One region of the Exiguobacterium sp. HSB13 genome, then DNA from elsewhere that is predicted to be linked to it. Evidence: riboswitches for the same ligand, from Rfam matches in the RefSeq annotation. Region 1 holds a riboswitch; the other holds the start of a gene.
The links. A riboswitch is a leader RNA that binds a small molecule or an ion and turns the genes downstream of it on or off. The one in region 1 is predicted to bind S-adenosylmethionine.

Region 1 (4,214 bases):
TAATATATTTTTCCGTATTTTTTTCTTGCGAGGACGAATAAAGCAGACGAGAGGGGAAGTTTATCCATTATGAAACGTATTATTATTCGTGCAGGTATGACACCATTCGAACAGTTCGATGCTCCTTATTTGATGAAACATAATTCCATTGGAGGAAACGTTGGAAATCTTATCTATCAATACAGTATCTTTCGGACGTTAATGACAGAAGGTACGACGATTACACCTGACTATTACTATTACGACGAAGAACGGGCAGACGAAATCAATGCCAACTTTGATCTTTATGTCATTCCGTTAGCGGACGCATTCCGAAAAGAATTCGTACCGACGTTACGGAAATATACACGTCTCATCAAAAAATTAAAGATTCCAGTCGTCGTCATCGGTGTAGGATTACGTGCACCGTTTGAACCAGACTTAGATGGTGGATTCCCATTCGATGAAGATGTTAAAGCATTCGTCAGTGCCGTTCTCGAGCGCTCAAGCATGCTTGGTCTTCGCGGAGAGATCACATCGAAATACTTAACACGTCTTGGTTTCCGCGAAGGGATCGATCATCGTGTCATTGGATGTCCTTCGATGTACGCGTTTGGTCGCGACTTGCACATCCGTGAAACGAACATTACACCTGAGTCGATGATTACGGTCAACTCGTCACGTTTGGCTCCACAAAACGTTCTTGATTTCATTACACGCGGAATGGAAGAATACCCGAATCATTACTTCATTCCCCAATGGATGAAGGAACTGAAGTTGACGTACACAGGAACGCACCCGATCGCAGATCTTTCAGTGACGAACTATCCGGTGAAGATGTCGGATCCTACTTACATGAATGATCGGGTCCGTTTCTTCTTGAACGCACAGACATGGTTCGATTTCATCGGACAAGCAGACCTTAGTTTTGGTGCGCGCTTGCACGGAAACATCACGGCGACGCTTGCGGGTACGCCGAGCATCCTCATTCCAAAAGATGCACGGATGCGCGAATTGACGGATTACCATCAGTTGACGCATATTTGGGCGAACGATATCAAAGCAGATACACAATTATCTGACGTCGTAGCCAATGCTGACTTCCAAAGCCCAGTACGTGTTCAAGCGCGTAACTTCGACAATTTCGTCGACTTCTTGAACGTCAACGATCTTGAGCATATCTATCAAGAGACGAACTATCCTGAAAATGTACCGTTTGACCGTCAAATGGCGCAAACCGAGTTGCTCCCACCGGTTCAACCGATTTCTGGCGTAAGTCTTGAAGAAGCAGTCGCCCGTTTCGAACGGTTCTTCCCGGAACAAGAGAAGAAGATTGCGGATGCGCAAAAACAAACAAAAGCACAATTAGCTGAAAAAGATAAAAAAATCAAAGCATTGCAGAAACAAACAGGAACGGCTCAAAAGGATCAAGAGATTGCGGCGCTCAAAGCGCAACTGGCTGCCCAAACGAAGAAAATGAAACATCAGCAAGGGACATTGAACCGGAAAGCGGTTCGTGCAGCCTTGAAAACAGCGGATTTATTCGCTAAAAAATAAGACCTCCAAACATTCCGGATCAATACGATGCGGAATGTTTTTTGGATAGTAGTATTCTGAATTGTGTTGACAATTCGAAAAAGACTTGATAGGGTTAGGAACAATTACATACTTATCCAGAGAGGTGGAGGGACTGGCCCTATGAAACCTCAGCAACAGGTCGAAAGATACTGTGCTAATTCCTGCGGGTGCTGCACCCGATCGATAAGATTTCCGAATTGTCGACCGACGCATCCGTGAGGATGCGTTTTTTATTTGAAATAGGTGGAATGAGGAGGAAACGAATTCATGAAAACGAGTGGGGCTTTTCGACGCAAGATGGAATCACGTCATCTGATTATGCTGTCGTTAGGTGGTGTCATTGGAACAGGATTGTTTTTAAGTACAGGTTATACGTTAGAACAAGCAGGACGGGTCGGGACGATTTTGTCGTATTTGATTGGGGCAGTCGTCGTCTACTTAGTTATGTTAAGTCTCGGTGAACTCGCCGTACACATGCCGGAAACCGGTTCATTTCATAAATACGCAACGAAGTACATCGGACCCGGCACCGGTTATACGGTGGCCTGGCTCTACTGGCTGACGTGGACGGTCGCCCTTGGTTCAGAATTCACGGCAGCAGGCATTTTAATGCAACGTTGGTTCCCGTCGATTCCGGTTTGGATGTTCAGCGCCTTATTCGCTGCGATGATTCTTGGTATCAACGTCTTGAAGGTTCGCGTGTTCGCTGAAGTCGAGTTTTGGTTTTCAGCGATTAAGGTCGTGACGATCATTGCTTTCATTTTACTTGGTGCGGGAGCCATCGTCGGCTTCATTCCACTGCAAGATGGTAGCCCAGCCCCATTCTTTTCTTCGTTAACCGAAGGCGGGCTGTTCCCAAATGGCGCTTTCGTCATCTTCATGACGATGCTTGCCGTGAACTTTGCTTACTCGGGAACGGAACTGATCGGTGTAGCAGCAGGTGAAGCAGTCGATCCGAAACGGACGATTCCGCTTGCGATCCGGACGACGATTTTACGACTGGTTCTCTTTTTCGTCGGTACGATCATCGTGTTAGCCGTCTTATTGCCAACGGAAGGGAAAGGCGTACTCGAAAGTCCGTTCGTCGCCGTGTTTGAACGGATCGGTATTCCCTATGCAGCAGACGTGATGAACTTCGTCATTTTGACAGCGATCTTGTCGGCAGCGAACTCTGGACTTTACGCCGCCTCTCGGATGCTCTGGTCGCTTGCGAACGAACGCATGATTCCACGCTTCTTCGCCCAGGTGACGCCAAGTGGGGTGCCACTTCGAGCTGTATTGTTCAGCATGCTTGGCGGAGGACTTGCCTTGCTGTCTAGCATCTATGCAGCAGGAAGTGTCTATATCGCGCTCGTCTCGATTTCCGGTCTCGCTGTCGTCGTCGTTTGGATGAGTATCAGTGTTGCTCAGTATCGTTTCCGGAAACAATTCCTCCGTGAAGGGCATACGGTCGACGAATTGGTCTATCGCACACCACTCTTCCCATTCGTACCGATCGCCGCTTTCGTCGTTTGTTTGATTTCTCTGATTGGTATCGGATTTGATCCGACACAACGAATCGCCTTGTACTGTGGTATTCCATTCATCGTGATCTGTTATATCGTTCATGCGTTCACGAATTCTTCTCAGAAACGGAGTGTTGAAGATGTCCCGAATCAAAAATCCAGTTGATCAACGATTACAGGAAGTTCCCTTTCTTATTTTAGATGGTGCCCTTGCAACCGAACTTGAACAGAAGGGATTCGACCTGAACGACCCGCTTTGGTCAGCACGTCTCTTGATCGAAGCACCGGAACAGATCGAACACGTCCATCACGATTACTTTGAAGTAGGTGCCGATGTCGCGATCACTTCAAGCTATCAAGCAAGTATCGAAGGATTCAAGCAACGTCATATCACGACAAAGGAAGCACAGGCGCTGATTCGACAAACAGTCACCTTGGCGCAAAACGCACGCACGCGTAGCGGGAAAAGTAACGCATTGATCGCGGGATCAGTGGGTCCTTATGGTGCCTACTTAGCAGATGGTTCTGAGTATCGCGGTCATTATGGGGTGTCAGTGGATGTGCTAGAAGCCTTCCACAGACCACGGATCGAAGCGTTGATTGAAGCGGGAGCGGATCTGCTGGCATTCGAGACGATTCCGTCGCTCGAGGAAGCGGTCGTGTTGTTCCGGATTCTCGAAACGTATCCGGAAGTGTCCGCTTGGCTGACGTTTTCGCTTCAAGATGCGACGCACATTAGTGAAGGAACGGCACTTGCGACGTGCATCGAGACAATTGGACAACATCCACAGCTCGCAGCAATCGGTGCAAATTGCTTTCCGGCATCTTACGCGACTGACTTTATCCGTCACGTCAAGGCGTTGACAGACGTGCCAATCATCGTCTATCCGAACTCTGGTGAGGTCTATGATCCGGTCGCAAAAACATGGTCGGGTACGAATCAGTGTACGTCGTTCCAAACCGTCGCGAAGACATGGTATGAGGCAGGGGCACGATTGATCGGTGGTTGTTGCCGAACGTCACCTGAACACATCGCACAAATTCGTTCGGTTTGTCAGGTTACTCATACATCATGAATAATGACGAAAAAACGGACGCGAAATCGATTGATTTCGCATCCGTTTTTTTAATGGTGTGATTCCGTTATCGTTC
Region 2 (4,214 bases), on a different contig from region 1:
CTGGACATAATCGGAGAACTTGACGAGCTCGATTTTGATGCCTTCCTTCTCTGCTTTTTTCGCGACGTAGTCCCAAACTTGGGTATCCGAACCGCTGACACCGAGTTTGATCGTCTTTTCGTCTTCTCCTGATGCTGCGCACCCGGCAAATAAAATCGTCGTTAGTGTTGCTCCAATTGCTACTGCTTTTTTCATGGCTGAATCGCTCCCTTGATTAATGTCTTCTGATTTTTCGTGCGACGATATTGCCTGTCGTCTGTAAGCCTTGAACTAAGATGACGAGAATCCCGACCGTGATGATCATGACTTTCGTGTCGAATCGTTGATAACCATAGGTGATCGCTAAGTCACCGAGACCACCGCCTCCAATCGCACCTGCCATCGCTGACGCCCCGATCAAGCCGATCGTCGCGATTGTTAAGTTCAGGATCAGTGAACCGAGTGCTTCCGGTAGGAGGAAGCGGAAAATCGTTTGAAACGGTGTCGCACCCATCGCTTCTGCTGCTTCCAGAACACCTTTATCGACTTCGAGTAACGAGCTCTCGATCAGACGCGCCATGTACGGTGCGGCGTAAAAGACGAGCGGGACGATGGCGGCTTCGGTTCCGATCGATGTCTGGACGATCAAGCGCGTCAATGGAATGATCGCGACGAGTAAAATGATGAACGGAATCGAGCGGAAAATATTGACGATACTGTTGAAGAACGTGAACAGCGGGACGTTCTCGAGCAATGCACCTTTTCGCGTGACGACAAGTAGGATACCGAGTGGTAAGCCAATCAAAGTCGAGAATAAGAGTGAGACGGATACCATCGTCATCGTCTGCAAAAATGCCGTCCAGATATCACTGTAATTAACTAGCATGGGCAAGCACCTCCTCGACTGTCACCTGTGCCTGATCGATATAGTGTAACGCTCGTTTTACTTCAGCCGGCTCACCGATCAACTCGACGAGTAAGGTGCCGAACGGCGTATCCTGCAACTCTGTGATGCTCCCGTGCAAGATGTTGACATCGACATCGAAGCGTTTCGCGACTTGCGATAAGAGCGGCTGCCCCGTGTGATGTCCGAGAAAATGAATCTTATAGATTGGATGTGCATTTCGCGACTCGATTAACTGACGAATCGATGCTGGAATTTCGTCATGCATGACGGACCGGACGAAGTTTTTTGCCGTCTCGGTCTTTGGATTCGAAAAGACGTCGAAGACCGTTCCTGACTCAATCAACTTTCCAGCTTCAATGACGGCGACCCGGTCGCAAATCTCCCGGATGACGCCCATCTCGTGGGTGATCAAGAGAATCGTGATCCCGTACTCGGCATTGATGCGTTTTAATAACTGGAGAATATGATGCGTCGTCTGGGGATCAAGTGCTGATGTCGCTTCGTCACATAAGAGGACGGAAGGTTGCGTCGCCAGTGCCCGGGCGATGCCAACACGCTGTTTCTGTCCACCGGACAATTGATCCGGATAATGATCCGCCTTGTCCGCGAGATCAACGAATTCGAGCAACTCCGTCACCCGGCGTCGAATCTCGTCTTTCTTGACGCCTGCGAGAACGAGTGGCTTTGCGACATTCGTAAAGACTGTGTTCGCATTCAATAGATTGAAGTGCTGAAAGATCATTCCAATCCGTTGTTTTGCTTGGCGTAATTTTTTCGGAGACAGTTGCGTTAAATCTTCCCCATCGACCGTCACCGTTCCTGATGTTGGTCGTTCTAACAGATTGACACAGCGGAGCAGTGAACTTTTTCCGGCACCACTAAAGCCGATGACACCAAAGATTTCGCCTTTTTCGATCGTCAGGTCGACACCGTCGAGCGCTGCGATCGTCTGATCCTTCGTGACGTACGTTTTTTTGACTTGATGAAATGCGATCATTCCGTTTTCCCCCTTCATTCAACAAAAAAGGTCCCTTCTTGAGAAACAAGAAGAGACCTGGATCCGCACAGTGGCAGAATCCACTCCACTCATCTCTCAGACATCTGTCTGATGGAATTGGCACAGTGCTCATAATGAGTCTGTTGCCGAGGTTTCGCAGGGCCAGTCCCTCCACCTCTCTGGATAAGTATTGCGGTATGAAATTCGTATGTGTGGTGTTGCGTTGTTGCTTATGTCGTAAAACTAATTTTTACATTACGGGTCGAACCTTTAAAAGTCAACCAACTTTGCAAAAATAATCCATTTGTCGCATATCGATTGATTGACAAGTTATGGATTAGCTTAATGAACGAATCGTGATTCGTCAAGAACGATTTGACAAGTCATTTTCGAACGTGCTACCATCGTTTCAATGATTAATCCGACAATTCCAATATGATATTTATCAAGAGTGAACGAGAGACCTGGCTCTATGACTTCACGGCAACCTGCAATTTGTAAGGTGCTCCGACCAGCAAAGCGCGGCTTTGGATGATACGGTGAAAAACTCGTGGGCGTCCAAGCAGTGACGTCGACGAGTTTTTTTCATGAATGGAGGAAAAAGAGTAATGATGAACTATCCTGTATTGACTGGTGCCGAAGCGTTTTATCTTCAAGGTGGACCGATTGGTATTCTAATCTGTCATGGTTTTAACGCGACCCCACAAAGTGTCCGGGACGTCGGTGAGGCATTCGCCGCTGAAGGTTTTACCGTCTATGCCCCGCGCTTACGTGGACATGGAACAAACGTCCGCGAGTTCGAACAATCGACTGCTCGATGTTGGAAGCAAAGCCTGCAAGACGGCTATGAACGTTTACAAGAAACATGCGACCAAGTCTTCGTCATCGGTCAATCAATGGGAGCAACGCTCGCACTGTCGCTCGCCGCTGACAGGATTCCGTTTGCCGGCATCATTACGATCAATGCTGCACTCTCCGTTCCATCCTATGAAGCACTTTCGTTCGAGGACGGTCCACAGTATTTACCGGAAGGGGCACCGGACATCAAGCGGTCTGCTTTTGAAATCATCTATGATCTCGTTCCGAGCCGTTGTGCGTTCGAACTCGTCCGTCTGATGGATGAGACGAAAGGACGCCTTGGATCGATCCTTCTTCCGACATTGATTCTTTACTCAGCGACCGATCACGTTGTTCCACCGTCGAGCTCGGATTATCTGCATCAACATATCGGAACGAATGATAAACGCAGCTACTGTTTACTCAACTCGTATCACGTCGCAACCCTTGATCATGATCAGGATTTGATCGTTCGTGAGACGATCCGCTTCATCGAACGCTCAAGCCGATTCTCACAGGAAACAGGATAATAAAAAAAACAGCTATTCGTTTCCAAGTAGAAGCGAATAGCTGTGAGATCAAAGGACGACCATCATCGGCTCGTCTTTTTATTTATCTTTCTTGATGCTGCACCGATTGGAGCGGCTTCGGTTTTCCAGGCACCTCATGACAATGGCGGCACCGTGGCTCATACGACTCTGAAGCGCCGACTAGGATGATCGGATCATCGTAGTTCGCTGGTTTTCCATCAATCAACCGTTGTGTCCGGGAAGCCGGATCACCACACGAAAGACAGATGGCTTGCAGCTTCGTTACGAATTCTGCGCGCGCCAGTAATTCCGGCATCTTGCCGAATGGCTCTGCCCGGAAATCTTGATCAAGACCCGCACAAATGACACGTTTTCCGTCTTGTGCAAGTGCTTCGATGACTTGTACGATCTCATCATCAAAGAATTGAACTTCATCGATTCCAACGATTTGTGTTTCCTCCGCTACTGCTGCGTAGAGATCACGACTCGTCGCCATCGGAATCGCCACGACGGAGTTGCCGATATGAGAGACGACATGCTCTTCATGGTACCGGTCGTCGATTGCCGGCTTGAATACTTGAACGGGCAGTTTGCCGTACTGCGCCCGTCTGACACGACGAATCAACTCTTCCGATTTCCCGGAAAACATACTGCCACAAATTACTTCGATCCAGCCGTACTGATTTATTACATGCATCATCGTCCGACACCGTCCTCTAAAAATAGTCACTTTAACGAGTATAGCTCGAAACGGTATCGAGAAAAAGGGTTGACTTCCGGAAATCAAAATTCATTTTTTCTTTCCCTAGAATTTTTGTCCTTTCATTCCAACCGTCCCCTATTTCCTGTACACTGAAGAAGAAGATTCTCACGAAAGAAGGTGTCCCCGATTCATCATCTCTTACATGATATCCTGCACCAATATGGTGCCCTTGGTCTCTCCGTCCTTCTCGCAGGTGGTATC

Region 2: another riboswitch for S-adenosylmethionine. It lies ahead of ACZGCQ_RS11365 (methionine ABC transporter ATP-binding protein); the one in region 1 lies ahead of ACZGCQ_RS14530 (amino acid permease).

What each region holds. Positions count from the first base shown of each region.
Region 1 is NZ_JBUZOM010000003.1:188,151-192,364, reverse strand. Features, by position in the region: gene ACZGCQ_RS14535 (polysaccharide pyruvyl transferase family protein) at 70-1,536, shown strand; SAM riboswitch class I at 1,646-1,747, shown strand; gene ACZGCQ_RS14530 (amino acid permease) at 1,825-3,228, shown strand; gene mmuM (homocysteine S-methyltransferase) at 3,203-4,138, shown strand; gene ACZGCQ_RS14520 (MarR family winged helix-turn-helix transcriptional regulator) at 4,206-4,214, opposite strand, start outside.
Region 2 is NZ_JBUZOM010000001.1:2,181,905-2,186,118, forward strand. Features, by position in the region: gene ACZGCQ_RS11355 (MetQ/NlpA family ABC transporter substrate-binding protein) at 1-195, opposite strand, end outside; gene ACZGCQ_RS11360 (methionine ABC transporter permease) at 215-865, opposite strand; gene ACZGCQ_RS11365 (methionine ABC transporter ATP-binding protein) at 855-1,883, opposite strand; SAM riboswitch class I at 1,970-2,073, opposite strand; SAM riboswitch class I at 2,323-2,424, shown strand; gene ACZGCQ_RS11370 (alpha/beta hydrolase) at 2,492-3,250, shown strand; gene ACZGCQ_RS11375 (thymidine kinase) at 3,333-3,947, opposite strand; gene ACZGCQ_RS11380 (DedA family protein) at 4,131-4,214, shown strand, end outside.